DNA from 2 places in the Brevibacterium sp. UBA7493 genome. Region 2 is predicted to be linked to the other one. Evidence: predicted binding sites of a transcription regulator. Region 2 holds the regulator's gene; the other holds the start of a gene.
What was found. Region 2 encodes LexA, which represses DNA repair genes until DNA is damaged. Its sites were predicted from a motif close to TCGAACANNTGTTCGA; they were not measured.
Positions count from the first base shown of each region.

Region 1 (14,184 bases), on a different contig from region 2:
TGGTGTGCCCATTCGACTTCGACGATGCGCTCGGGTTCGCGTTTGAGACTCGAGACGTTCTTGCAGTCGGTCCGGTGCACGGACACCCCGGCGCCGCGGGTGACGAATCCCATGATGGTGTCGCCGGGCACGGGTGTGCAGCAGCGGGCGAGCTTGACGAGGATGTCATCAGAGCCCTTGACGCGCACACCCTCGGTTGAGGAATGGTGGCCGCGGGACTTGCCGCGCCGATTCGACGGCCGCAGAATCTCGGTCGTCGGCTGGTCATCTTCCTGCTCGTCTGCCGAGACCTCCTTGGCCAGCAGATCGACGACGTGGGCGGCTGACATGTTGCCGTTGCCGATCGCAGCATAGAGCGCGGTGACATCCGGCAGCCGCTGTTCACTCGCAACGACGAGCAGAGCTTCCTGGCTCATGAGCGCATCAGCTGACAGATGGTGGCGGCGCATCGCCCGGGCCAGCTGGTCGCGGCCGGTCTCGATGGCCTCTTCGCGGCGCTCCTTGGAGAACCACTGGCGGATCTTGTTGCGCGCCCTAGGACTGGTGACGAAGGCCAGCCAGTCGCGGGACGGCCCGGCGTTCTCGTCCTTGGAGGTGAAGACCTCGACGACGTCGCCGTTGTGCAGCTTCGAGTCCAGGGAGACGAGCCGTCCGTTGACGCGTGCGCCCATCGTCTTGTGTCCGACCTCGGTGTGGACGGCATAGGCGAAGTCGACCGGGGTCGCGTCTGCCGGCAGGGAGATGATGTCGCCCTTGGGCGTGAAGATGTAGACCTCTTTGGAGTTGACCTCGAAGCGCAGGTTGTCGAGGAACTCGTCCGGGTCGGAGGTCTCCCGTTGCCAGTCGAGCAGCTGACGCAGCCATGCGACCTGGTCGACCTCGCCGGAGTCGCCGACCTTGGCCATCCGTCCGCCGGCGGCGTTGATCGCCTGGGGGTTGACCTTGCGGCGGTCCTTGTACTTCCAGTGCGCGGCGATGCCGAACTCGGCTCGCCGGTGCATCTCATGCGTCCGGATCTGGATCTCGACCGGTTTGCCGTAGGGCCCGATGACGGTGGTGTGCAGGCTCTGGTACATGTTGTACTTCGGCATGGCGATGTAGTCCTTGAACCGGCCAGCGATCGGCGACCACTTCGCGTGGACGAGGCCGAGCACGCCGTAGCATTCGCGCACCGTCTCCACCAGCACACGCACGCCGACGAGGTCGTAGATGTCGGCGAATTCGTGGCCGCGGACGACCATCTTCTGGTAGATCGAGTAGTAGTGCTTCGGGCGGCCGGAAATCTCGGCGATGATGTTGGCCTCGCCGGCTTCCTCCTTGATCTCCTTCGACACGATCGCCAGATACTTCTCGCGCTCCGGGGCGCGTTCGGCCACGAGCCGGACGATCTCGGAATACACCTTCGGGTAGAGCACCTGGAATGACAGGTCCTCGAGCTCCCATTTGATCGTGTTCATGCCCAGCCGGTGTGCCAGCGGAGCGAAGATCTCCAGGGTCTCCTTGGCCTTCTTCTGGCTCGAGGCGGCCGGCACGTACTTCCACGTGCGGGCGTTGTGCAGCCGGTCGGCGAGCTTGATGACGAGCACCCGGATGTCCTTGGACATCGCCAGGATCATCTTGCGCACGGTCTCGGACTGCGTGGCTGCGCCGTATTCGATCTTGTCGAGCTTGGTGACGCCGTCGACCATGAGGGCGATCTCGTCGCCGAAGTCCTCGCGCAGCTGGTCGAGGCTGTACTCGGTGTCCTCGACGGTGTCGTGCAGCAGCGCTGCGGCCAGCGTCGAGGAGTTCATGCCGATCTCGGCGAGGATGGTGGCGACCGCGACCGGGTGGGTGATGTAGGGGTCGCCGCTCTTGCGCATCTGGCCGCGATGCCATTTCTCGGCGGTGCGGTAGGCCCGGATGATGAGCTCGACATCGTCCTTGGGATGGTTGTGGGCGACTGCCTGCAGCAGCGGGCCGAGGGCCTTCGGGTGCTGCGGGGCATGCTGGGAGCGGGCCGTCCAGAAGGCCAGGCGGGAGATGCCGCGCGGCCTGCGCGTGGACTCACCGGTGGTGTCGGCCACGTGTCGCTCCCTTCGTCACATAATCAACAGACCATGACAGGAGAGCATTCCTGCCATGGTCTGTCTATCTTACGCGCTTCTGTGCTGTGCGCGGGCGAGGCGAGCGTGTTCGCTGATGCGGATCAGGCGCGCACGTCCTCGAACAGCACGGGTGGGCGGTCGGGCAGTCCGCGCTTGCGGCGGTGCTCGTCGACCATCGCCTCCTGCTCCTTGACGGCCGGTTCGTTCTGCCGCAGCAGGTTGTACAGCGGCGAGGCGACGAACAGGGTCGAGGCGGCAGCGACGATCGTGCCGATGAACAGCGAGAGCGCGATGTCGGTCAGGGTGCCGGCGCCGAGCAGGAACACGCCGATGAAGAGGATCGCTGCGATCGGCAGCACCGAGATCATCGAGGTGTTGATCGAGCGCACGGTCGTCTGGTTGACGCCGAGGTTGACGAGCTCGGAGAACTTCATGCGGTTGTTCTCCTTGAAGTCCTCGGTGTTCTCGCGGATCTTGTCGAAGACCACCACTGTGTCGTACAGCGAGAAGCTGAGCACGGTGAGGAAGCCGATGATCGCCTCCGGGGTGACTTCGAAGCCGAGGGCGGAGTAGATGCCCATCGTGACGACCATGACGAAGACGAGACCGAGGATCGCTGCCAGTGACATCTTCCAGGTGCGGAAGTAGATCGCCATCACGAGCATCGCGATCGCGACGAAGATGACGAGTGCGCGCGTCATCTTCTCAGTCACGTCCTGACCCCACTTCGGGCCGACGAAGTTCGAAGTGACGTCGGCGTTCTCGACGTTGTACGACGTCACGAGCGCGTCACGGACCTGCTGCATCTGATCGTCGGTCAGCTGGTCGGTGTCGATCTTGATGGACGTGTCCGAGGTCGGCACGACCGTGGTCGAGACGTTGTTGCCGACGACCTCCGCAACTGCGTCGTGAGCGTGCTGCTCGGAGGTGTCCGAGGTGTTGGCGATCTGGAACTGGGAACCGCCCTTGAAGGCGATGCCGAGGTTGAATCCGCCCAGCAGCGGCACGATGAGCGAGGCGATCATGAGGGCGATCGCGATGCCCAGCCACAGCTTCGAGCGCTTGATGAACGGGATCGAGGTGCGGCCCGAGTGCAGGTCATTGCCCCAGGCGAAGAACGAGCGCATCATCGGGCATCACCGTCCTTTCGTCCTGCTCCGGCAGTGACGTCGTCGCTGTCGGTGCGTGCCTCATCGGCGTCAGCACCGGCTTCGCGTTCGCGGGCTTCCTTCTCGCGCAGCGCCTTGCGCTCGGCGATCGAGAGCTCTGAACGGTCGGCGGTGAGTGTGCCGGTGGACTTCCGGCTGGCGCGCGTCGATGAGCCGGAGCGCTTCTCGATGGATGCCTGACGGCGCTTGGCCTCCTTGTAGGAGCCGCGCTTCTTCGACTTCTCCTTCGCCTTCTCCAGATCCAGGCCCATCGCACCGCGGTAGGCGGCCATCTTGACGCCGAGCTGGCGCGGATCCATGCCCGACCACGGGTGGCCGTGTCCGAAGAAGTGGGTGCGGGCCAGCACCTGCATCATCGGATGCGTGAACAGGACGACGAGGATGACGTCGACGATGACCGTGAGGCCGAGCGTGAATGCGAAGCCGCGCACGCTGCCGACGGCCAGGATGTAGAGGATGACGGCGGCGAGCATGTTGACGGCCTTCGAGGCGAAGATCGTGCGCTTGGCGCGATCCCAGCCGATCTCGACGGCGCTTGTGAGCTTGCGCCCGGAGCGCAGCTCGTCTCGGATGCGCTCGAAGTAGACGATGAACGAGTCCGCTGTCATGCCGATGCCGACGATGAGACCGGCGACACCGGCCAGTGACAGCCGGTAGCCGTAGCGCCAGGTGACGAACAGCAAGAGCAGATACGTCAGCACACCGGCGACAGCGAGACTGGAGACCGTCACCAGTCCGAGCACGCGGTACTGGATGAGCGAGTATCCGACGACGAGCAGCAGACCGATACCGCCGGCCAGCAGGCCCTTGGCGAGGTAGTCGGCACCCAGGGTGGGTGAGATCTGCTGTTCGCTCTGGACCTGGAAGCTGATCGGCAGGGAGCCGTTCTTCAGCTGGCTGGCCAGGGTCTCGGCTTCCTCGACGGTGAACTGACCGGTGATGATCATCCGGCCGTCGGTGATGTGTGCCTGGGAACGCGGTGCTGAGAGCACCTGGCCGTCGAGCACCATCGCGAACTGGCTGTAGGGCTCCTGCAGGCCGGTGAGCTTGCCGGAGATCTGGCTGAAGGCCTCAGCGCCGTAGTTGTCGAGCGTCATGGATACTGCCGGGCGGTTCGTCTGGGCGCCCTGTGCGGTCGTCTCGAAGGTGAACTCGGCGTCGGTGATGTGGGAGCCGTCGAACTCGACGGGTCCGAGCACGTACTTCGCCGCACCGCTCTGGTCGCAGGCGACAACCGGCTGGTCGTCAGGGGCTGCTTCGCCGCCGATGCGATTCTCTTCCTTGGTGCAGTCGAGTTCCTGGAAGGTCTGCAGGATCTCCGGGGTCAGCCACGATTGGTCGGTCTGCGGATCGAAGCGCGGGAACTCGCCTTCCTTGACGGTGCCCTGACCGGACTCGGCATCCTCAGCGTCGCCGGGGTTGCCGGCCGGGCCGGGCACGGTGCCGGCATCGCTGGGCTGCTGGGCCGTGACGTCGGCACCTTCAGTGCCGGTCACTGAACCGGCGCCGCCCTGTGCTGGCTCTTCTTCCGCGGGGGCCTCTTCATTACTCTGGTCCTTGAGCAGCTCCTCGAGCTGCTTCTTCTCCTCATCGGTGGCGTCGTTGCCCTCCTCGCCCTGCTCTTCGGCAGGCTGCTCGCCGGTGTCCGGCTCGGGAGGTGCGACGACGGCAACACGGCGGAACACCATCTGTGCCGAGGAGCGGACGAGCTCACGGGTCTGCTCGTCCGGGTTGCCCGGCAGGTTGACGATGATGTTGCGGTCGCCCTGCGTGGTGATCTCAGCTTCGGACACACCAGTGGAGTCGACGCGCTGGCGGATGATCGCCACCGCCTGCTCGAGCTGCTCCTGGGTGATGCGCTGATCCTCCAGCTGCGGCTCGAGGATGATGGAGGTGCCGCCTTCGAGGTCGAGGGCGAGCTTCGGGGTCCAGGAGGCGTTCGACCAGATGGCCCCGCCGCCGATGAGGGCGACGAGGGCCAGCGTGAAGATCGTCAGCCACGCAAAACGCAGTCCCGGACGGGGCTTGTCTGCGGAAGTTGACACAGGGGATCTTTCGTTGGGATGTGATCAGGCCTTGAAGTCGTCACCGCGGTCATCGCGGCGCGGGTCATCGAGGTCGTTGTCGGACGTGTAGTCGCCGCCGCCGTAGTTGCCGCCGCGGTAGTTGTCGAGGCGATCCGAGTCGTCGAAGCGGTCGTCTGCCAGGCGGTCATCGGAGGCCAGCGTGTCATCGGCAGGCAGGTCGCGGTCGGCATCAGCGGCAGCGGTGTCATCGGACAGCCCGTCGGTGGCGACACCGGCGGCCGGCTCGATGTGGCCGATGGCCTGCTGGTGGATGCGCAGCACAGTGCCGGGACCGCTCTCGATCGTGACGATGTGGTCCTCCGGCGAGACGGTGAGCACGGTTCCGTACACACCGAACGTCGTCATCACCTCGGCACCGGGCACCAGATTGGACTTGATGCTCTCCTGGCGGGCCTTCTGCTTCTTGCGGCTGCTGAACAGGAAGAACAGCATGAGGGCGCCGAGGCCAAGGAAGATGAGTGTTGTGGGATCCACGAGTGAGATCAGCCTTTCGATATGACGGGGCTATAGCCAAGAAGTCAGTCTAGTGGCGACGCGGCGGCAATCACTAATCGTCGTCTGTGAACTCGAAGAGAGCCCGTTCGGCGTCCTTCGGGGGCAGCCCGAGGTGTCGCCAGCCCTGACCTGTGGCGATGCGTCCGCGCGGGGTGCGGGAGATGAGTCCTTCGCGCACGAGGAACGGTTCGGCGACCTCTTCGACGGTCTCCGGCTCCTCCCCTACGGACACGGCCAGGGTGCGCAGGCCGACAGGTCCGCCGTCGAAGCGCTCGCACAGGGCGCGCAGCACAGCGCGGTCGAGCCGGTCGAGTCCGCGCTCGTCGACTTCGTAGACCTTGAGTGCGGCGCGTGCGGCGTCGTAGTCGACGACGCCGCCGCCGCGGACCTGTGCCCAGTCGCGCACTCGGCGCAGCAGCCGGTTGGCGATGCGCGGGGTGCCGCGGGAGCGGGTGGCGATCTCCTGCAGACCGGCGGCATCGGCTTCGATGTCGAGCATCTGGGCTGAGCGTCGCAGCACAGTGTGCAGGTCCTCTTCGGAGTAGAAGTCGAGGTGGCCGGTGAACCCGAAGCGGTCGCGCAGCGGTGCCGGCAGCAAGCCGGAGCGGGTGGTCGCCCCGACCAGGGTGAAGGGCGGCAGGTCGAGCGGGATGGCGGTCGCGCCGGGTCCTTTGCCGACGATGACGTCGACGCGGAAGTCCTCCATGGCGACGTAGAGCATCTCCTCGGCGGCGCGGGCGACCCGGTGGATCTCGTCGATGAAGAGCACTTCGCCCTCTTCGAGCGAGGACAGGATCGCTGCGAGGTCGCCGGCGTGCTGGACGGCCGGGCCCGAGGTGACGCGGATCTGGGTGCCGAGCTCATGGGCGATGATCATCGCCAGGGTGGTCTTGCCCAGTCCCGGCGGGCCGGAGAGCAGCACATGGTCGGGGGCGCGGTTGCGGGCAGCTGCGGCGTCGAGGACGAGGGAGAGCTGTTCGCGCACCTGCGGCTGTCCGGTGAAGTCCTTCAGGCCCCGCGGGCGCAGCGCGACCTCGGCTGCTCGTTCGCCGTCATCGGCTCCGGCGCGGGTCAGGCGTGCGCTTTCGGCACCGGTGAGGTCGTCTCCGGTGAACTCGACTTCGTAGCTCGGTTCGCTCATACGCGCCCGCCGATGGACTTGAGGGTGGCCTTGAGCAGTTCAGGTGTCGTCGGTTCGATGTCGAACTCTGCGCGGGTGTCGGCCACGGCCTTCTCCGCCTGCGCCTGCCGCCACCCGAGGTTGACGAGTCCCTCGACGACCTGCGCGGAGACCGCATCGGCACCGCCGGCCGGGGCCGCGGATGCGGCAGCTGTGCCTGACGGCTGCGGGAAGGAGGTGAGCTTGCCGGCCAGTTCGAGCATGAGCCGGGCGGCGACCTTCTTGCCGATGCCGGGCACCTTGGTCAGTGCGGCCTGGTTCTCATCGGCGATCGCCTGGCTCAGCTCCTCGGGGCTGAGCACCGAGAGGACTGCCAGGGCGAGGCGCGGGCCGATGCCGGAGATCGTCTGCAGGGTTTCGAACAGGTCGCGTTCGGCGGCGTCGCCGAATCCGAAGAGGGTCAGTGAGTCCTCGCGGACGACAAGCACGGTGTGCAGTTCGATGTCCTGGCCGTGGCGCACGCCAGAGGTCAGGGCCGGGGTGGCGAAGACGCGGCGGCCGATGCCGGCGGTGACGACGGTGAGGCTGTCGGGGCGCACGCTGGCGACCGTGCCCGAAAGGTAGGTGATCACTCAAGCTCCAGGTGTGAACGTATGTACGAATACCACTCTAGCCGGTCGCACGGACGGAACCGGGCACCTCGGCTCCGGCGTGTGCCGAGGCCAGCACGCCTCGGGCCCGGTGTCACCGGCGACGCGGCGTTCCGGCGCTCTTGAGGGCTTCGGCCCACTGCTGCTGAGCTGGGGTCAGCGAGCTGCCCTGCCGACCGCCGCCCTGCCTGGTGTCGACGTCCTTCGTCGCTCCCGGGGTCGACCCGGCCGCGCCGGCACCGCGCCACAGGTGGCAGATCGCCAGGGCCAGGGCATCGGCGGCGTCGGCGGGCTTGACGGGGGCGTTAAGCCGCAGGATCCGGGTGACCATGTTCGTCACCTGCGCCTTGCCGGCCCGGCCGCTGCCGGTGACCGCGGCTTTGACCTCGGACGGGGTGTGCATGGCCACGGGGATGCCGCGGCGGGCGGCCAGGCCCATCGTCAGCCCGGAGGCCTGCGCGGTGCCGATGATGGTGGAGACGTTGTGGCGGGCGAAGACCCGTTCGATGCTCACGACATCGGGCCGGTGCGCATCGAGCCACCGGTCGAAGGCATCGGCCAGCGCGCCGAGGCGGGTGTCGACGGCGCTGACGCTGGGGGTCTCGATGACATCGACGGCGACGAGAGCCGGCCGGTGGATGCGCGCGGCGTCGATGACGCCGATGCCGCAGCGGGTCAGGCCCGGGTCGACTCCCATCACGCGCATCGGCTCAGGCGCCGTTCAGCTCGGCGAGCACCTCATCGGAGACGTCGGCGTTGGAGTAGACGTTCTGCACGTCATCGCAGTCCTCGAGCACGTCGATGAGGTTGAAGACCTTCTCCGCGGTCGCCGCGTCGAGGGGCACCTCGATGTTGGGCACGAAGGAGGCGTCGGCCGAATCGTAGTCGATGCCGGCTTCCTGCAGTGCGGTGCGCACGGCGACGAGGTCAGTGGCCTCGGAGATGATCTCGAAGGTCTCGCCGTTGTCGTTGACCTCTTCGGCGCCGGCTTCGAGGGTGGCCTCCATGATCGCCTCGTCATCGGTGCCCTCGGCGGGGACGACGATGACGCCCTTGCGGTTGAAGTTGTAGGAGACCGAACCGGGATCCGCCATCGACCCGCCGTTGCGGGTCACCGCGACGCGGACCTCGGAGGCGGCGCGGTTGCGGTTGTCGGTCAGACACTCGATGAGCATGGCGACACCGCCGGGGCCGTAGCCTTCGTACATGATGGTTTCGTAGTCCACCCCGCCGCCGTCGAGTCCGGCGCCGCGCTTGACGGCGCGCTCGATGTTGTCATTGGGCACCGAGGACTTCTTGGCTTTCTGGATCGCGTCGAACAGGGTGGGGTTGCCTTCGACGTCGGCGCCGCCGTTGCGAGCTGCGACTTCGATGTTCTTGACGAGCTTGGCGAACAGTTTTCCGCGCTTGGCGTCGATCGCTGCCTTCTTGTGCTTGGTTGTCGCCCACTTGGAGTGGCCTGCCACTGATGTCTCCTCGTCTCGGTTGCGCGTGTGTGCCGTCTGGGGCCGGCGTCATCAGCGCCGGGGCCTGCCGCGCGGCTGTCTGAAGTGTACCGCCGCGACTGGCCGCTATTCGAGCACCAGCGGTTCGTCCGGCACGTCCCGGCGCTGCACCATCTCGACCAGGGTCGGCAGCTGCGGCGGGTAGATGACGTCGGTGGTCGAGCTCAGCTCGGACAGCGACCACCAGCGGCCCTCGACGATCGAGGCCTTCTCAATGTCGGTCCAGATCGCCTCGTCGAAGTCGAAGTCCTCATCGCACTGCATGCCGTAGTAGGTCTCGTGCTGGATCGTCGAGTGGTGTTTGAACTCCATGACGAACGACCGGCTGGCCAGCGGGCCGAGGAGGTCGGCTGGATCGCACTCGATGCCGGCTTCCTCGGAGAGCTCGCGGGCGGCTGTCTGCACGGCGGTCTCGCCGAGCTCGGCACCGCCACCGCAGGTGATCCACCAGTGCCGTGAATCGTCGTGCATGTCCTTGACATGCAGCAGGAGCACCTCTCCTGCCGGGTTGAGCAGCACCACGCGTGCTGCGGTGCGGGCTTTCATTCGGCTTCCTCTCGGCTGAGCTGGTGCGCCAGCTCGTGTGCGGTCGTTGCATCGGCCTCCCGTCGGGGCTGCGGGGGCGCGGTCGATGTCACTGTCAGGTGCGCAGGTGCGTGCTCCACCAGGTGAGCATGTGCTCGAAGCGCTGTACGCGGTGCCGCGGCTGGCCTGTGCGGGACAGTCCGTGGCTCTCGCCGGGGAAGATGAGCAGCTCGGCGTGTGTACCGGCGCGCTGCAGGGCAGCATAGTATCGCTGCGCCTGTTCCAGCGGGCAGCGGAAGTCGCGTTCGGAGTGGATGACGAGTGTCGGGGTGGTGTTCTTCTCGATGTCCGTCATCGGCGACTGGGCGGCGATCCGCTCAGGGTCGCGGCCGGAGTACTCCTCGCTGAAGAACCGGCCGATGTCCGAGGTGCCGATGAAGGTCGTCGGATCGAGGTAGCCGCGTTCGACGATACCGGCGGCGAACCGGTCCTCGGCGTTGAGGATCATGGCGGTGAGGTATCCGCCGTAGGATCCGCCCTGGATGCCGAGGCGGCTGCCATCGAGCTGCGGGTGGGCGGCCAGTGCGGCGTCGAGGATCTCGAGCACATCGGCGTGTGCCGGTGCGGCCATGTCCCCTTGCACGGCCTGTCCCCAGGCGCGGCCGCGGCCGTTGGAGCCACGCGGATTGGCATACACGACGGCGTATCCGCCGCGGGTGAGCACCTGGGTCTCGTCGAACAGCGCCTCGGTGTATTGGGAGAACGGTCCGCCGTGGATGTTGAGCACGACGGGGAACGGGCCTTCGCCCTCCGGAATCGCCACCCAGCCGTGCACATCGCCCAGCGGGGTCGTCGCCGACACCGCCTGCGGGGTGGTGACGGCAAGCGGCTCGTCGACGAGCTGCGTGGCGAAGTCGCTGAGCTGGGTGAGTCCGCCGGCTGCGTCGATGGCGAAGATCTCACCGGGTGAGGTGACCGTGGCTGCGGTGACGATGAGCTGCTCGCCATGGCGGCACAGGCCGGTGACGACGAGTTCGGGCGGGCTCAGCAGGGCAGGTGCGCTCTCCGTGCCCGAGGCGGCGGTCGCCTCGGCGCAGGTGAGCTCACCGTCTGTCAGGGTCACCGTCCCGGCGTCCAGCGGGATGCGGGCGGCGCGCTGGGAGCCGTCGACGGTGAGGACGACGTAGGCGCACCCGTCGGCGATGACCGGCCGGATGCCTTCGAGTTCGATCGTCTCATCGCAGGTGATCCGGGTGGTCTGGCCGGTGGAGCGGTCGTGGATGAAGAGCCCGGGCAGGGCGGCGACGAAGTCGATGACCGATGCGCGGTGTTCGATGCCGATGAAGGCGATGCGGTCCTCATCGAGCCAGACGTGGGCGTGGGCGCTGTGCATGCCCAGGTCGATGCGCTCCATCCCGTCATCGGTGATGAGCCACAGGTGGGAGCGCAGATCGACGTCACCGGTCGGCTGTTCGAGGCCGGCGACGACGCTGAGCTGGCCGGCTGGACTGAACTGAGGGTCGCTGACGTCCTCGGCGTGCTCGGTCAGCTGCACGGACTCAGGCAGCGTCTCACTGCCGAGCAGGCTCTCGGCGGTCATCCCCGGGTCGGTCAGGTCGACGGAGAACAGCTGGGTGAGGCGGTCGCCGCCGTAGCCGAGTCCGTCGCTGAGGTAGCTCGCTGCGGTGATGTGGCGCGGGGCCTCGGCATCGGCGCTGATGTCCTCGTCGGTGCCGTAGCGACCCTCTTCGGGTGTGCGGGCAAGGTATACAGCCCGCTGCCCCGAGGGGTCGAACGCGAAGCCGCTGACGCCCAGCGGTGCGTCGGTCAGGCGCCTGGCTTCGGCACCGGTGGCGCCGATGTACAGCTGCGGGGATTCCTTCGGGCCGACCGCGCGCAGGAATCCGAAGGAATCATCGGTGATCGTCAGTGCGCTGTCGTTCCAGCCGTGGCTAAGACGGGTCCACTCCCCTGCCGTGCCCGTGGCGCCGGCGGTGTTGGTGCCGGTGACCGGGAGCTGGCGTGCGACGTATTGGGACCGGTAACTGTTGGCCTCGACGTCGGGGCGGGTGAGCTGGCAGAGGATGCGTTCGCCGGCCGAGACCGGCTCGGCGCAGCTGATGAGGGAGGTGATGTCGGCTGGTTTCATGCGGCCCATTCCTTGGAGAAGAGTTCGCGGACGTCGGCATGCACCTGCGGCAGTGCCTTCGTCTGCGCGATGATCGGCAGGAAGTTCGCGTCCCCGCCCCACCGCGGCACGATGTGCTGGTGCAGGTGGGCGGCGATGCCAGCGCCGGCGATTCCGCCCTGGTTCATTCCGAGGTTGAAGCCGTGCGGTGATGACACCGCACGGATGACGCGCATCGCGTGCTGGGTGAAGTGCGCGATCTCGATCGTCTCGGCCTCGGTCAGCTCCGTGTAGTCAGCGACGTGACGGTACGGGCAGATGAGCAGGTGACCGGGGTTGTACGGGTAGAGGTTGAGCACAGCGAAGACGTGCTCGCCGCGGGCGACGATGAGGCCCTCTTCGTCGTCCTTGCTCGGCGCCAGGCAGAACGGGCACTCCGGGGTGCTGTCGTCCTTGGGCTTGTTCTGCCCGCCGATGTAGACCATCCGGTGCGGGGTCCACAGCCGCTGCAGGCCGTCGGGTTCACCGGGGAACCCAGCGGCCGCCTCGGGTTCAGGCATCCGGGCGGCTGCCTCGCTGACGTCCTCGCCGGTCATACCTGCGCCTTCGTCTCGATTGCCTCCACGATCCGCTCGATGGCCTCATCAACGGCGACGCCGTTGTCCTGGCTGCCGTCGCGGAACCGGAACGACACTGCACCAGCATCGCGGTCATCACCGCCGGCGATGAGGGTGTAGGGCACCTTCGACTTCGAGGCGTTGCGGATCTTCTTGGGGAACCGGTCATCGGAGTCGTCGACCTCGACGCGCACCCCGCGGGCGCGCAGCTTCTCAGCCACCTCGTGCAGGTACGGCGAGAACTCCTCGGCGACCGGCAGGCAGGTCACCTGCACCGGGGCCAGCCACACGGGGAAGGCGCCGGCGTAGTGTTCGGTGAGCACGCCGAAGAACCGCTCGATCGACCCGAACTTCGCGGCATGGATCATGACCGGGCGCTTGCGGGTGCCGTCAGCGGCCTGGTATTCGAGGTCGAAGCGCTCCGGCTGGTTGAAGTCCAGCTGCACCGTCGACATCTGCCAGCTGCGGCCGAGCGCATCGCGTGCCTGCACGGAGATCTTCGGTCCGTAGAAGGCAGCACCACCGGGGTCTGGGACGAGTTCGAGGCCGGTCTCCAGGGCAACGGACTCCAGCACCTCGGTTGCCTCCGCCCACACTTCGTCGGAGCCGATGAACTTGTCCTTCTTCTTCCCGTCCTCATCACGGGTGGAGAGCTCAAGGTAGAAGTCATCGAGGCCGAAGTCACGCAACAGCGAGAGCACGAAGTCGAGCAGATGCCGGATCTCTTTGGCGGCATCTTCCTCGGAGACGTAGGAGTGCGAGTCGTCCTGGGTCAGGGCGCGCACGCGGGTGAGCCCGTGGATGACGCCGGAGGGCTCGTCGCGGTAGACGGTGCCGAACTCGAACAGCCGCAGCGGCAGGTCGCGGTAGGACCGGCCGCGGGAGCGGTAGATGAGGTTGTGCATCGGGCAGTTCATCGCCTTGAGCCGGTACGGGGTGCCGGCCTTGACGATCTCACCGGTCTCCTCGTCGCGGACCTCGTCGACCTGCAGAGCCGGGAACATGTTCTCCCCGTAGTGCGGCAGGTGTCCGGAGGTGTAGAAGAGGGACTCCTTGGAGATGTGCGGGGTGCCGACGTAGGAGAAGCCCTCTTCGATGTGCCGGCGGCGCACATAGTCCTCCATCTCGCGCTTGACGATGCCGCCCTTGGGGTGGAACACCGGCAGGCCGGAGCCGAGCTCGTCGGGGAAGGAGAACAGATCGAGTTCAGCGCCGAGCTTGCGGTGGTCGCGGCGCTCGGCTTCGGCGATGCGGTCCTGGTAGGCCTTGAGGTCATCCTTCGAGGCCCAGGCGGTGCCGTAGATGCGCTGCAGGGACGCGTTGGCCTGGTCGCCGCGCCAATAGGCAGCCGAGGAGCGGGTGACGGCGAAGCCCTGGCCGATGTGTTTGGTGCTCGGCAGGTGCGGTCCACGGCACAGGTCCTGCCAGACGGCTTCGCCCTGCCGGTTGGTGTTCTCGTACACGGTCAGTTCGCCGCCGCCGACTTCGATGGATGCCTCTTCGTCGTCACCGGCTTTGGCGCGGTCGTCGATGAGCTGGAGCTTGTACGGTTCGCTGCCCATGCGGGAGCGCGCTTCGTCCTCGCTCACGACGACGCGCTTGAACTGCTGGCCCTGCTTGATGATCTGCTTGGCGCGCTTCTCGATCTGCTTGAGGTCTTCAGGGGTGAAGGGCTCAGCGACGTCGAAGTCGAAGTAGAAGCCGTCGGTGATGAACGGGCCGATGCCCAGCTTGGTGCCGGGGAACAGCTCCTGCACCGCCTGTGCGACGACGTGTCCGGCGGAGTGGCGCAGGATGTTGA
Region 1 covers NZ_DLOD01000003.1:316,405-330,588, forward strand. Annotated here, with positions in the region: gene B4E96_RS02795 (RelA/SpoT family protein) at 1-2,066, opposite strand, end outside; gene secF (protein translocase subunit SecF) at 2,189-3,214, opposite strand; gene secD (protein translocase subunit SecD) at 3,214-5,301, opposite strand; gene B4E96_RS02810 (preprotein translocase subunit YajC) at 5,326-5,817, opposite strand; gene ruvB (Holliday junction branch migration DNA helicase RuvB) at 5,891-6,979, opposite strand; gene ruvA (Holliday junction branch migration protein RuvA) at 6,976-7,590, opposite strand; gene ruvC (crossover junction endodeoxyribonuclease RuvC) at 7,703-8,314, opposite strand; gene B4E96_RS02830 (YebC/PmpR family DNA-binding transcriptional regulator) at 8,319-9,074, opposite strand; gene B4E96_RS02835 (NUDIX hydrolase) at 9,180-9,659, opposite strand; gene B4E96_RS02840 (alpha/beta hydrolase family protein) at 9,754-11,787, opposite strand; gene B4E96_RS02845 (HIT family protein) at 11,784-12,362, opposite strand; gene thrS (threonine--tRNA ligase) at 12,359-14,184, opposite strand, start outside.
Region 1: ruvA (Holliday junction branch migration protein RuvA) is a predicted target of LexA. The motif match lies at 7,604-7,619, and genes of this name have one in related genera.

Region 2 (14,184 bases):
GTGGATCCATTCGGCTCCGCCGTCCTCGAACTGCTGGGCGACCTCGACGGGGTTTCCGTAGTCAGTTTCGGTGCCGGCTTCCCCCTTGACCAGGCGCACGGCGGTGCCGTTGGAGACGTCGACTGCCGGCAGCAGTGTCAGGGCGGGTTCACTTGCGAGCTGTGACATGACCTCTTCTTTCATTTCTGTGCTGCGCTCAGCGCCTGAATCCAGTTGGCCAGCAGGGCCGTGCCTGCGTGACCGGACTTCTCGGGGTGGAACTGTGTGGCCCAGGTGGTGCCGTCTTCGACGGCGGCGATGAACGGGCGGTCCAGCGTGCACGTGGTGACGGCGGCGTCGGCCGGGGCTTCGGTGGCTGCGTAGGTGTGGACGAAGTAGAACCGTTCGTCGGCGATGCCTGCGAACATCTGGCTGCCTGGGGCCGCAGAGACTGTGTTCCAGCCCATGTGCGGCAGCACGGGGGCATCGAGGCGGGTGACGTTGCCCTCCCACAGCCCGATGCCTGCAGTGGTGAGCCCGTGTTCGGTACCCGAGGTGTAGAGGACCTGCATGCCGACGCAGATCCCGAGCATCGGGCGCTGCTGGCGGTGCCGGGTGCGGATGACCTCGACGGCACCGGCAGATTCGAGAGCGTCCATGACGGCGCCGAAGGCGCCGACGCCGGGGACGAGCAGCCCATCAGCGGCCGCGGCACGGGAGAGATCGGCGGTGAGCTGCGCAGTGGCTCCTGCGCGTTCGACTGCGCGCAGGGCGGAATGGACGTTGCCTGCGCCGTAGTCGAGAACGACGATGTCGGCGCTCATGTTCGTGCGGCTCCGAGCACTCTGCTGATGCGGTGGACGGAGATGCCGAGGGTCAGGGCAGCGATGACGACGCCGGCCCAGGCGACCATGCTGCCGTTGATGACGCCGATGAAGCTGGCGACGATGCCGACGAGTGCGAGGAAGGCGACCACCATCCACAGCAGGGCCGTGCGGGCGAGTGCCTCACGGGCCGGGGTCATCGTGGCTTTGCTGGCTTCGAGCTTGGACATCTTCGAGGTGTCGAGATGGCCGTCGATGTCGCGCGGTGCGATGGTCTCCAACAGCAGCTTCTCGACCTCGGCGGGAAGGTTCGTCAGCGCCAGTCCTGCTGGCACGTCGGCTTCACGGCTGCCGCTGCGGTAGTGCCCGGCGTCGATCTGCTCGTCGTTGCGGGCGAGCATGAGGACTTCGTGCTTGCCGGAGAGCTTCGAGATCGTCGCAGCCACGTGATTGCCCTCGGCGATGCTCGTGTCGTCGAGCACGATGGCTGAGAAGCTGCCGACCGGCACGACATCGCAGCGGATGTCGGACAGGGTGCATGCGGCGGCGAGCTGTTCGGCACGGCCGAACGGGGTGACGATGACAGTGCGGCTCACAGGGCTCCCTTTGTGCTCGGCACGGCGGTGGTGCGGGGGTCGTCTTCGAGCGCGGTTCGCAGCGCGCGTGCGAAGGCCTTGAACTGGGCCTCGGCGATGTGGTGCGGGTCCCGGCCGGCGAGCAGCCGCAGGTGCGCGGTGATGCCGGCGTGGATCGACAGCGATTCGAGGGCGTGTCCGACCATTGATCCGGTGAAGTGCCCGCCGATGAGGTGGTACTGCTGACCTTCGGGTTCGCCGGTGTGGACGAAGTAGGGGCGACCGGAGATGTCGATGACGCAGTGCGCCAGGGCTTCGTCCAGCGGCACGGCGGCGTCGCCGTAGCGGCGGATGCCGGCCTTGTCCCCCAGTGCCTCGCGCATCGCGTCGCCGATGACGATGGCGGTGTCCTCGACGGTGTGGTGGACGTCAATGTGGGTGTCGCCGGAGGCGTTGACCGTCAGGTCGCACAGCGAGTGCTTGGCCAGTGCGGTGAGCATGTGGTCGAAGAACGGCACGGTCGTCGAGATGTCAGCCTGACCGGAGCCGTCGAGGTTGATGGTGACTTCGACACTCGATTCGCTGGTGCGGCGGGTGGAGGTGGCGGTGCGGCCTGTCATAGGTTCTCCAGGGTCTCAGGGTGGGCAGCGACGATGGCACTGATGGCCTCGATGAAGGCGGTGGTCTCATCAGTGGTGCCTGCGTTGACGCGCAGGTGTCCGGGAATGCCGATATCGCGGATGAGCACGCCAACATCGAGCAGACGCTGCCACAGCAGTCTAGTGTCGGACACGCCGCCGAAGAGCACGAAGTTCGCATCGGTCTCTGCGACGTCGAAGCCGAGCTCGCTCAGCGCGGTGACCATGCGGTCGCGTTCGGTGATGAGCGCATCGACGTTGTCGAGCAGCACTGGCGTGTGTTCCAGTGCGGCGCAGGCTGCGGCCTGGGTCAGGGCCGAGAGGTGATATGGCAGGCGCACGAGGCGTAGCGCGTCGGTTACGGCCGGGTGTGCGATGGCGTATCCGAGGCGCACGCCGGCGAAGGAGAAGGCCTTGCTCATGGTGCGTGAGACGACCAGGCGCGGGTTCTCGCGCAGCAGATGCACGGCGGTCGTGTATCCGGGCCGGGCGAATTCCGCGTAGGCCTCGTCGACGATGACGATGCCGGTGCTGGCTGCCAGCACCGCTTCGATGACCTCGGCGGACAGTCCCCCGCCTGTGGGGTTGTTCGGCGTGCACAGGAACACCACGTCGGGCTGGTGCTCGCGCACGGCTGCAGCCGCAGTCTCGGCGCTGAGGGTGAAGCCCTCTCCCCGGTCGACGGCGATCCAGCGGGCTCCGGTCGACTGGGTGATGAGCGGGTGCATCGAGTAGCTCGGCACGAAGCCGAGTGCTGTGCGTCCGGGACCGCCGAACGCCTGCAGGATGTGGGACAGGACCTCGTTCGAGCCGTTGGCTGCCCACAGCCAGTCGGCAGTGAGGAAGTCAGCTGGTGTCGATCCGTCGGCCGACTGGCGACGGGAGAATTCCTGCACGTAGGTCAGCAGCAGCTCGCGCAGGCGGGTGAATTCCCGGTCGGGGTAGCGGTTGAGGCCGCTCAGCTGCGCATCAACGGCACGGCGCACGGCATCGACGACGGCCGGCGGCACCGGGTGGGAGTTCTCGTTGACGTTGAGAGCGACGTCGACGGCCAGTTGCGGCGCCCCGTAGGGCTCTTTGCCGCGCAGGTCGTCTCTGAGCGGAAGATCACTGAGCGTTGGCACCGCACCAGTCTATCGAGCGGGGACTTCGAGTTCCTGCCCGGGGTGGACGACGGATGTTTCGAGTCCGTTCATCTCGATGATCGCCTGCATCGTATCGCGCGGGTCGCCGCTGCCGGTTGCCTCGGTGGCGATGGTCCACAGTGACTGGCCCTGTTCGACGACGACGGTTTCTGCCGGGACGACCGGCTCGGCGCTGCCGATGGCCTGCTGAGGACGCACCATGAGCACCAGCAGTGCTGCTGCACCGGCGATGACGGCTGCCATCGCGATGGTGCGCAGCAGACGCAGACCCTGCTTGCCCCGCGGGGTCAGCCTCCACGTGCGGTGTTCTGCACCGGTGCGGCTCCACGCGTTCATCGCTGCTGTGCTCATGGTGTCCTCCTCAGATCCTGTCTTCCCTAGCAGGCTGTTGCGCTGAGTCTCCGGCCTGGCGGCTTCCCTCCGTCAATCCGGAGACTCGAACACATGTACTATTTAAGGACATATTCGAAGAAATGTCCAGTCCCTGCGAACATCTGTGCGAAAATGGATTCGAACGGAAGTTCGCGGGTCTGATGAAAAGACTGCCAGCAGGCACTGACATCGCTCGCTGACCAGGAACGACGCTCGATTGCACACGGGAGAAGCAATGGCCGAACAGAAGAAGAGAGGGCGGGGACGTCCCCGCAACGAGGACATCATCTCCGAGATCGAGGAGTTCCGGGCTCGCCGGGGCATCGACGCCGAGGACTCGCTCAACATGGTCGGTGCCGACGACCGGCGTCTGACTCCCCGCCAGAAGATCGTCCTGCAGACCATCGAACAGGCCGTCATCGACAACGGCTACCCGCCGAGCATGCGCGAGATCGGCAAGGCCGCCGGGCTGGCCTCGCTCTCCAGCGTGGCCCATCAGCTCGCCCAGCTTGAGCGCCTCGGCTACCTGCGCCGCGACCCGCGCCGGCCGCGCGCCATTGAGATCGTCAATCCCGCCGACGAGGCTGCCAAGGCTGTCGAAGAGGCGTTCATCGAATCGTCGAACCTGGCCCAGGTGCCGGTGCTCGGCCGCATCGCTGCCGGCGGGCCCGTGCTGGCCGAGGAATCGGTCGAGGACGTCTTCTCGCTGCCGCGCCAGGTGGTCGGCAGCGGTGAGCTGTTCCTGCTCAATGTCGTCGGCGACTCGATGATCGAAGCTGCGATCTGCGACGGCGACTGGGTCGTCGTGCGCAAGCAGCCGACTGCTGAGAACGGTGAGATCGTCGCGGCCCTCCTCGACGATGAGGCTACCGTCAAGCGGCTGCAGCGCCGTGACGGTGTGCAGTGGCTGCTGCCGGAGAACAAGGACTACGACCCCATCGACGGCACCTACGCCACGATCATGGGCATCGTCGTCGCGGTCATCCGCCGCGTCTGAACCCACCTGCAACACAGCACTGCGGCGCCTGGTCTTCGGACCGGGCGCCGCAGTCGTCTGTGCCGTATCAGCTCACTGGCAGGATCAGTCCTCGCCGCTGGGTGCCAGCCGGCTGAGCGCATCGCGGACGAGAGCCGGGTTGTCGGTGCGCCACATCGGCGGCAGGGAAGCGAGCAGGAAACCTGCGTAGCCGGCAGTGCGCAGCCGGGAGTCGAGCACGGCGACAACACCCTGGTCCTGCACGGAGCGGATGAGCCGCCCGGCTCCCTGCGCCAGGCGCAGTGCGGCATGGGTGGCGCTGACCGTCATGAACCCGTTGGCGCCGCGCTGGGCTGCGGCATGGGTGCGGGCGAGTGCGAGCGGGTCGTCTGGGCGTGGGAAGGGGATCCGGTCGATGACGACGAGCCGGCAGGTCCGCCCGGGCACGTCGACGCCCTGCCACAGCGACATGGTGCCGAACAGGCAGGTGTCGGGTTCGGCTGCGAACCGGGAGACGAGGGCTGAGAGGGTGTCCTCGCCCTGCAGGAGTATCGGCATGGGCAGGTGTTCGCGCAGCTCGGTGGCGGCCTGTTCGGCTGCGCTCTTCGAGGAGAACAGTCCGAGGGTGCCACCGCCGGAGGCTGCGACGAGTTCGCGCAGCTCCTTCAGAGTCTCCTCACTCAGCCCTCCCCTGCCGGGCCGGGGCAGGTGGCCCGCGACGTAGAGGATCCCCTGTTTGTCGTAGGAGAACGGGGAGCCGACGTCGATCGCGTCGTAGGCCGGCGCCTCGGGCCCGGCGAGTCCGAGCGAGGCGGCGACAGGTTCGAACTTCCCGCCCAGGGCCAGGGTCGCCGAGGTGGCGATGACGGTGGCTTCGGAGAAGAGCCCGTTGCGCATCGTGCCGGCCACGCTGAGCGGAGCGACGACGAGCGAGGTGGTGGTGGTCTCGCGGAAGGTGCTGCGGTTGACCCAGGAGACGTCGTTGTTGTCCGGTTCAGCCATCCGCTCGGCGAGGTCGAAGACCTCCTGCACGCGGGCACGTGCCATCTGCCGGCCGGCGTCGGCGTCCTTGGCCTCGTTTCCGTTGGTGTCCGACAGCAGCCGGCTGGCGGCATCCCGGATCTGGCGCACCGCGACGGCGAGATCCTCGGGCCAACGCACGATGAGTCCCTCGTTGGCGTGTTCGAGGGCGCGTTCGAATGCACTGGCAGCACTCGTGAGGTTCTCGATGCTCGATTCCTGCGCCGAGGTGTGCTTGCGTGCCGAGGAGGCCGCCGCGTTGAGCATCGTGACGGTCAGCGAGCCGGTCAGTGCGTTCGTCACCCGGTCGCGCAGTTCGTGGGCCTCGTCTACGATGACGGCACCGTGCTCGGGCAGGACGCTGGCTTCGCCGAAGGAGTCGATGGCCAGCAGCGCATGGTTGGTCACCACGACGTCGGCCTCGCTGGCCCGGATCTTGGCGCGCTCGGCGAAGCACTCCTCGAACATCGGGCACTTGCTGCCCAGGCAGTCGAAGGAGTTGACCGACACCTGCGCCCAGGCGCGGTCGGAGACACCGGGGGTGAGGTCGTCGCGGTCCCCGGTGTCGGTGGTCCGCTCCCAGGAGCGGATGCGCTGGATCTCCTCCCCCAGCGCGGTGATTCCCGAACCGCCGCGGTGGGCGGCACCGTCGGCGCCGAGGTCGAACAGCGTGGTGTCCCCGTCGTCGGGGTAGCCGCCGTCGAGTTTGTGCTTGCACAGGTAGTTGCGCCGTCCTTTGAGCACGGCGGCACGCGGCCGTGCGTCGAGCTCGCCCTTGATCGCCTTGACCAGGCGCGGCAGGTCGCGGTCGATGATCTGGGCCTGCAGGGCCAGGGTGGCGGTGGAGACGACGACGCGCTCACCGGTGCGCACGGCGTATTCGACGGCCGGGACGAGGTAGGCCAGCGACTTGCCGGTGCCGGTGCCGGCTTGGACGAGGAGGTGGGAGCCGTTGTCGAGTGCGGCTCCGACTGCCTCGGCCATGTCCTGCTGTCCGCGGCGCGGTGATCCGCCCAGTGCTGAGACCGCGGTCTCCAGCAGCGGCGGAATCCGGCTCATGCGCGGTGGCCGGCGGCGGCTCCCGCCCCGGCTTCGGACTCAGCTCCGGTGTCGGTGTCTGCCGGGAGGTGCTCCTGGCCGGCGAACATGTCCGGCTTGCGGAACTCCTCCAAGGCTGCGAGCAGGTCGGCGTCGACCTTCGCCTGCACAGCGGTGCCTTCCGGCAGGTGCTTTTCGACGAGCACGGTGCCCTCGTCGTGGATGCGGGAGACGAGGTCGCCGCGGTCATACGGGATCAGCACCGTCACCTCGTGATCAGGTGCCGGCAGCAGCTCGGCCAGCCGCTCGCGCAGCTCACCGATCCCCTCGCCGGTCGCTGCGGAGACGGCGACGGCCTCCGGATAGCGGGCGAGCAGGCCGGTGAGCACTTCCGGGTCGGCCAGATCCGACTTGTTGAACACGATGAGCTCGGCGATGTCATCGGTGTCGGCCTCGGCGAGCACCTCGCGCACGGCTGCCAGCTGCCCGTGCGGGTCCGGGTGAGCGGCGTCAACGACGTGCATGAGCACATCAGCGAACGTCGCCTCCTCCAGTGTGGAGCGGAAGGCTTCGACGAGCTGATGCGGCAGATTGCGCACGAACCCGACGGTGTCGGTGAACGTGAACTCGCGGCCGTCCTCGGTCGTCGCCTGCCGCACCGTGGGGTCCAGGGTGGCGAAGAGCTCGTTGCGGACCATGACATCGGCGTCGGTGAGCCGGTTGAGCAGGGAGGACTTCCCGGCGTTGGTGTAGCCGACGATCGCTACGGCCGGCACCTGGTGGCGCTGCCGGTTGGCGCGCTTCGTCTCCCGTGCCGGGGTCATATCGGCGATCTGGCGGCGCAGCTTGGCCATCCGGGTGCGGATGCGGCGGCGGTCGAGTTCGATCTTCGTCTCACCGGGACCGCGGGAGCCGATGCCCTCACCGCCGGCGACCCGGCCACCGGCCTGACGGGACATCGACTCGCCCCAGCCGCGCAGGCGCGGCAGCAGGTATTCGAGCTGGGCGAGTTCGACCTGGGCTTTGCCTTCGCGGCTCTTGGCGTGCTGGGCGAAGATGTCGAGGATGAGCGCGACCCGGTCGATGACCTTGACCTTGATGACATCCTCCAGCCCGCGCCGCTGGCTAGGCGCCAGCTCGGTGTCGACGATGACGGTGTCAGCGCCGACGGCGGCGACGATGTCGGCCAGTTCCTGGGCTTTGCCGCGTCCCAGGTAGGTGCCCGGGTCCGGGTGGTCGCGGCGCTGCAGCACACCGTCGAGCACGGTCGAGCCGGCCGTCTCGGCAAGCGAGGCGAGCTCACGCAGCGATTCCTCCGCCTCGGCGGCGGTCCCGCGCGTCCAGATGCCGGCGAGCACGACCTTCTCTAGGCGCAGCTGCCGGTATTCGACCTCGGTGACGTCTTCGAGTTCGGTTGAGAGTCCAGAGACCCGGCGCAGCGCCTCGCGCTCGAGAGCATCGAACTGGCTGTCGTCCTGGTGGACGCGGTCCTCGTCGGTCAGTGCAGAGCCGCCGCGGGAGAGGATCCGGTCGATCATCGCATCTTCGCGACTGCGCTCGGTCTCTGCTGGCTGGCCGGTTCCGACGGCAGGGGTGGTCTCGTCTGCGGGGTGACGGCGATGGGTATCGCTTGGCATCGTCCTCATTTCTTCTCTGACGGTCTTCTATTGTCCCACACGGCAGCGACGTCTGCGGCCTGCGCGCCCCGTAGGATGGTGGCGATGAATGAGCACTACTTCTCCGCCCAGCCGGCCAGCGACGCGCAGCTGCGCACCATCGATGTGCGCTTGGCCGGCCGCGACCTGAGCGTCGCGACGGCTGCCGGGGTCTTCTCCCCCGGTCATCTCGACACCGGCACGCGTGTGCTGCTCGACGAGATCCCCGATCCGCCTGACGGCGATGTGCTCGATCTGGGCTGCGGCTGGGGGCCGGTCGCCATCCACACTGCCCTCACCGGCGCTGCTGCCGGCACGCACCCGCGCATCTGGGCGCTCGACGTCAATGAGCGCGCCCTCGACCTCGTCCGCCGCAATGCCGCCGACCTGGGGCTGGGCTCGATTCGTGCGGTCACCGCTGAGGAGATCCAGCCTGAGGTGCGGTTCGCTGCGATCTATTCGAATCCGCCGATCCGGGTCGGCAAGGCGGTGCTGCACGAGCTGCTGCTCACGTGGCTGCCCCGCCTAGCCGTCGGCGGTGAGGCGTGGCTCGTGGTGGCCAAGAAGCTCGGTGCCGATTCGCTGCTCACCTGGCTGCGCGGCGAGCTCGGCGATGCGTATGCCGTGGAGCGGACGACGACGTCGAAGGGCTTCCGGATCCTGCGGATCGAGCGTCTGGCCGACTGAGCGGCCGGCTGGTCGGTCGGCCGTTCCCGAGGCGGTTCAGAGCAGCCGGCGCATGCGCGCCTTGAGCTGTTCGGACAGTTCGATCGCGGCGGTGAGTTCAGCCGGTCCGGTCAGGCTGACCTGGTGGCCGTTGACGTCGATGCGCACAGTGCCGCCAGGCTGATCGACCAGCCATTGGATCGGGCCCTGGGCTCCAGCCCAGTGGTGGGCTGCCAGGGCGGCTGCGCATGCTCCGGTGCCGCAGGCCTGGGTTTCACCGACGCCGCGTTCGAACACGCGCATGCGCAGGCTGCCGGTTGTCGGGTCGCCATCGCCGTCCGGTTCGATGACGATGTATTCGATGTTGGCCCCGGCCGGCGGGTCGGGGTTGAGCTGCGGGGCTGAGGTGAGTTCGGCTGCGGCGAGCTCCTCGGCTGAGGCGAGCGCGACGACGGTGTGCGGGTTGCCCATATCGACGTCTAGGCCCGGCCGGGCGACGTCGATGCCGCGGGTGAGCACCAGCGTGTCCGCGCCTCCATTACCGGAGCCGGGCAGCTGCCACCGGCCCATGTCGACGCGGTACCAGACGTCGGTTTCGCCTGTCGGATCCGGTTCGATCGTCACAGTCTTGACGCCGGCGCGGGTGCCGACCGGCAGTGTCTGGGGGTCGGCGGCGAGATCGTAGCTGCGCAGGTAGTGGGCGAAGGCGCGCACGCCGTTGCCGCACATCTCGGCGATGGAGCCGTCGGCGTTGCGGTAGTCCATGAACCATTCGGCTCCGGCCTCAGCAGCCGTGACCGCTTCGGGGATGCCGGCTGACGTGCAGCGGATGACGCGGATGAGGCCGTCGGCGCCGATGCCGGTGTGCCGGTTGCACAGGAGTGCGACCTGGTCGGCATTGAGGTCCTGTTCGCCGGCGGGATCATAGAGGAACACGAAGTCATTGGCGGTGCCATGCCCGGTCAACAGGGCCGGCGGTGCGGCAGTGTGGTCTGCGGCGTGGGCGTCGGTCATCGGCGTGGCTCCCTTTCAGCCGGCGGCGTCTCGGCACCGTGAGCATAGCACTGCCGGTGCAGCGCTTCGGCCTTCTCAACCAGCTCGGGATAGGTGGCGTCGAGCCACTGGATGCGCTCATCGCGGCGGAACCAGGTCAGCTGACGTTTGGCGAACTGCCGCGTGCGGATGATCGTCGACTCGACTGCCGCCTCGGCGCTCATCCTGCCGTCGAGGTAGTCGATGATCTGGGCGTAGCCGATCGCCTGGGAGGCGGTGCGGCCCTCCCGCAGTCCCGCATCGAGCAGGCGGGTGACCTCGTCGACCCATCCGGCTTCCCACATCCTCTCCACGCGGGCGGCGATGCGTTCGTTGAGCACGGACCGGTCTTCGGCCAAGCCGATCTGCACGGTCGGCATGGCGTATGCGTAGCGGGGCAGGTGGGCGGTGAAGGGCTGGCCGGTCAGTTCGATGACCTCCAGGGCGCGGACGATCCGCCGGGTGTCACCGGTGGTGATCTTCGCTGCGGCGGCTGGGTCAAGTGCGGCGAGCCTGTCGTGCAGGCCTGCCGGACCGTGTGTAACGGCTTCGTCTTCGAGTCGCGCGCGAAGAGCCGGGTCGGTGCCGGGGAAGGTCATGACATCGGTGGCCGCACGCACGTACAGTCCGGAACCGCCGACGAGGATCGGCACCAGATTACGTGCCTGCAGGTCGGCGATGATCCCCCGGGCGCGGGTCTGGAAGTCTGCGACGGAGGCGTCTTCGGTGACGTCGAGGATGTCGATGAGGTGGTGTTCGATACCGCCGCGCTCAGCGACGGGCAGCTTGGCTGTGCCGATGTCCATGCCGCGGTAGAACTGCATCGCATCAGCGTTGATGATCTCCCCGCCAAGCTTCTGGGCGAGTGCGACAGCGAGGTCGGATTTGCCGGTGGCGGTGGCGCCGACGATGTTGATGACCGGCGTGACGGGCTGGGCCGTGCGGTCGGCGGGGCTCATCTCAGCTGCGGGTGCGGATCGTCGGCATGCCCAGCGAGGTCGGTCCGGCCGGCCCTGCTGCCGGGCCGGCGGTTGCACCGCAGCTGTCTGCCTGGCTGCGGTCCCAGGCGTCTCCGGAGCGGGTGCGGCGGATCGTGTAGGCGGCATCGGCGATGAGGAAGTACGGCTTGGCCTCGGTCACCGTTGTCGAGACGACGTCACCGGGGCGGACGTCCTGGGCTGCGGGGTCGATGCGCACGTGGACGAGCCGGTTGTCTTCGGCACGGCCGGTCATCCGGCCGTGCTCGGCATCGCCGGTTTTGGTGACGAGCACGTTGACGTCGGTGCCGATGAGCTTGCGGTTCTCGTCCCAGGCGATTTCGTCCTGGAGGGCGACGAGGCGTTCGAAGCGCTCCTGGACGACCTCCTTGGGCACCTGGTTGTCCATCGTCGCTGCCGGTGTACCGGGCCGGATCGAGTACTGGAAGGTGAAGGCCTGGCTGAAGCGAGCGCGGCGCACGACGTCCATCGTGGCCTGGAAGTCCTCTTCGGTCTCTCCGGGGAAGCCGACGATGATGTCGGTGGTGATGGCGGCGTGCGGGATCGCGTCGCGGACCTTGTCGAGGATGTTGAGGAACCGGCTGGTCCGGTAGGACCGGCGCATCGCTTTGAGGATGCGGTCGGAGCCGGACTGCAGCGGCATGTGCAGCTGCGGCATGACGGCTGGGGTCTCGGCCATGGCGGCGATGACGTCGTCGGAGAACGCTGCCGGGTGGGGGCTGGTGAAGCGGACCCGTTCGATGCCCTCCACGGCGCCGACGGCGCGCAGCAATTTGGCGAAGGCTCCGCGGTCGCGGAACTCAACGCCGTAGGAGTTGACGTTCTGGCCCAGCAGGGTCACCTCGGTGATGCCGTCTGCTGCGAGTGCTTCGACTTCGGCGAGGATGTCGCCGGGACGGCGGTCCTTCTCCTTGCCGCGCAGTGCCGGGACGATGCAGAAGGTGCAGGTGTTGTTGCAGCCGACCGAGATCGACACCCAGCCCGAATGCGTCGATTCGCGGGTTGTCGGCAGAGTTGAGGGGAAGACGTCAAGGCTTTCGAGGATCTCGACCTGAGCTTCCTTGTTGTGCCGTGCCCGGTCGAGCAGAGCCGGCAGTGAACCCATGTTGTGGGTGCCGAAGACGACATCGACCCACGGGGCGCGCTTGACGATGGTGTCGCGGTCCTTCTGGGCCATGCACCCGCCGACGGCGATCTGCAGATCCGGGCGCTGTTCCTTGACCTGGGCGAGCCGGCCGAGGTTTCCGTAGAGGCGGTTGTCGGCGTTCTCGCGCACAGCACAGGTGTTGAAGACGACGATGTCGGCCTGGTCGCCGGCATCGGCACGGACGTATCCGGCGTCGTCGAGGAGACCGGAGAGCCGTTCGGAATCGTGCACGTTCATCTGGCACCCATAGGTCTTGACCTCATAGGTGCGGGTGCGGTTGCCGGCTTCCGGTTCAGTCAGTGCGATTGCCTCAGTCATCGGCAGACATTCTAGCGTGTGCGCACAAGCCGGTACGCCTCGCTGTCGGTCCTCTGGCTGATAGCCTGCCCGTGCATCCCCGATACAGAAGGAGCGACGGTCACGTCACCTGCGGCCCTAACTGATTTCTGCCCTGCCACCCGTGTGCGAGAGCAGGGTCAATCATGACCGACCTCATCGCCGCGCTCACCACAGGTCTCTCCCTGGCCCTCGCCGGGGTGATCGTCGTCGCTGTCGCCTACCGAGGGCAGCGGGGAACCCTTCGGCGCAATCTATGGGTGGGCCTGCGGACAGCGACGCTGATGGAGTCCGACGAGGCGTGGACGACTGGGCATCGGCAGCAGCACGGTATATGTATGTGGCCGGTGCCGGGCTCATCGTCGCTGGCGTGGCGAGCGTGTTCCTCACCGAGGCAGCGTTGGCGATCGTCGCTCTTGCCGGCTGCGTGTGGGTGCTGGCGTGGGTGCTCATCGCCTCACGCGTTGCTACCACAGCAGCAGCACGCGAATAGACCCTGCTTGGCCTGAGTCTGTCAGTCGGTGTCGAGCACCTGCCGGGCGACAGCGAACGACAGGCCGGAGGGGAAGCCGCGGCGGGCGAGCATACTGAGGATGCGGCGCTGGCGGGTCTCATACGGAAGAGCGCGAGTCGAGGCTGCCTTCTTCTCCGCCACGGCGTAGGCGAGATCCCATTCATCGTCGATCTCACCGAGCGCGTCATCGGCGATCGGCCCGTCGATGCCCTTCTTCTTCAGCTCCCGGCGCAGTGCTGACTGTGAGAGCTTGCGCTGTTCGCGTTTGGCCCGCACGAAGCTGTGGGCGAAGTTCGCGTCATCGAGCAACTTCGAACGCTGCAGGCGTTCGATGAGGGCATCGACGATGTCCTCAGGGTGCCCTCGGCCGAGTAGCTTCTCCCGCAGCTCTGACGAGGAGTGATCGCGGGCAGCGAGCATGTTGAGCGCACGTTTCTTCGCCCGCTTGTACTCCGGGTCGTCAGCGATCGGATCCGGCTGCTCGTCTGCGACGGACTCAGTGAGCGATGCAGACGAGTGTGCACCGTGGATCCGCCCGTCAGTGCCGACGGAGTCGATCGCCTGCTGCAGAGCGGCCAGGACGTCCGCGGTGCTGCGGACGTCCTGGCCGGTTGCGTCATCAGCTCGGGACATTGTCCAGGGAGTCGGCTGCCGGTGCCGGAGCCTCAGGGGCTGCCTCGGCTTCTGCTGCCTCTTCCTCGACCTTGATGAGGCCCATCTTGTGCTTGATCTTCAGCTCGATCTCCTCAGCCAGGCCGGGATTGTCGCGCAGGAAGTTGCGCACGTTCTCCTTGCCCTGGCCGAGCTGGTCGCCGTCGTAGGTGAACCAGGAGCCGGACTTGCGGATGATGCCGTTGTCGACGCCCATGTCGATGAGGCTGCCCTCTCGCGAGATGCCCTGGCCGTAGATGATGTCGAACTCGGCCTGCTTGAACGGCGGGGCGACCTTGTTCTTCACGACCTTGACGCGGGTGCGGTTGCCCACGGCGTTGCCGGCTTCCTTGAGTGTTTCGATGCGGCGGACGTCCATCCGGACCGAGGAGTAGAACTTCAGTGCCTTACCGCCCGAGGTGGTCTCCGGGGAGCCGAAGAACACGCCGACCTTCTCACGCAGCTGGTTGATGAAGATCGCGGTTGTGCCGGAGTTGGCCAGGGCGCCGGTGAGCTTGCGCAGTGCCTGGGACATGAGGCGGGCCTGCAGGCCGACGTGCGAGTCGCCCATCTCGCCTTCGATCTCGGCCTTGGGTACGAGTGCGGCGACCGAGTCGA
Region 2 covers NZ_DLOD01000007.1:33,855-48,038, forward strand. Annotated here, with positions in the region: gene priA (bifunctional 1-(5-phosphoribosyl)-5-((5-phosphoribosylamino)methylideneamino)imidazole-4-carboxamide isomerase/phosphoribosylanthranilate isomerase PriA) at 1-168, opposite strand, end outside; gene hisH (imidazole glycerol phosphate synthase subunit HisH) at 180-803, opposite strand; gene B4E96_RS04835 (hypothetical protein) at 800-1,399, opposite strand; gene hisB (imidazoleglycerol-phosphate dehydratase HisB) at 1,396-1,998, opposite strand; gene B4E96_RS04845 (histidinol-phosphate transaminase) at 1,995-3,140, opposite strand; gene B4E96_RS04850 (LysM peptidoglycan-binding domain-containing protein) at 3,150-3,512, opposite strand; gene lexA (transcriptional repressor LexA) at 3,880-4,530, shown strand; gene B4E96_RS04860 (ATP-dependent DNA helicase) at 4,615-6,588, opposite strand; gene hflX (GTPase HflX) at 6,585-8,204, opposite strand; gene B4E96_RS04870 (class I SAM-dependent methyltransferase) at 8,289-8,909, shown strand; gene dapF (diaminopimelate epimerase) at 8,946-9,902, opposite strand; gene miaA (tRNA (adenosine(37)-N6)-dimethylallyltransferase MiaA) at 9,899-10,879, opposite strand; gene miaB (tRNA (N6-isopentenyl adenosine(37)-C2)-methylthiotransferase MiaB) at 10,881-12,383, opposite strand; gene B4E96_RS04890 (hypothetical protein) at 12,703-12,894, shown strand; gene B4E96_RS04895 (regulatory protein RecX) at 12,916-13,548, opposite strand; gene recA (recombinase RecA) at 13,535-14,184, opposite strand, start outside.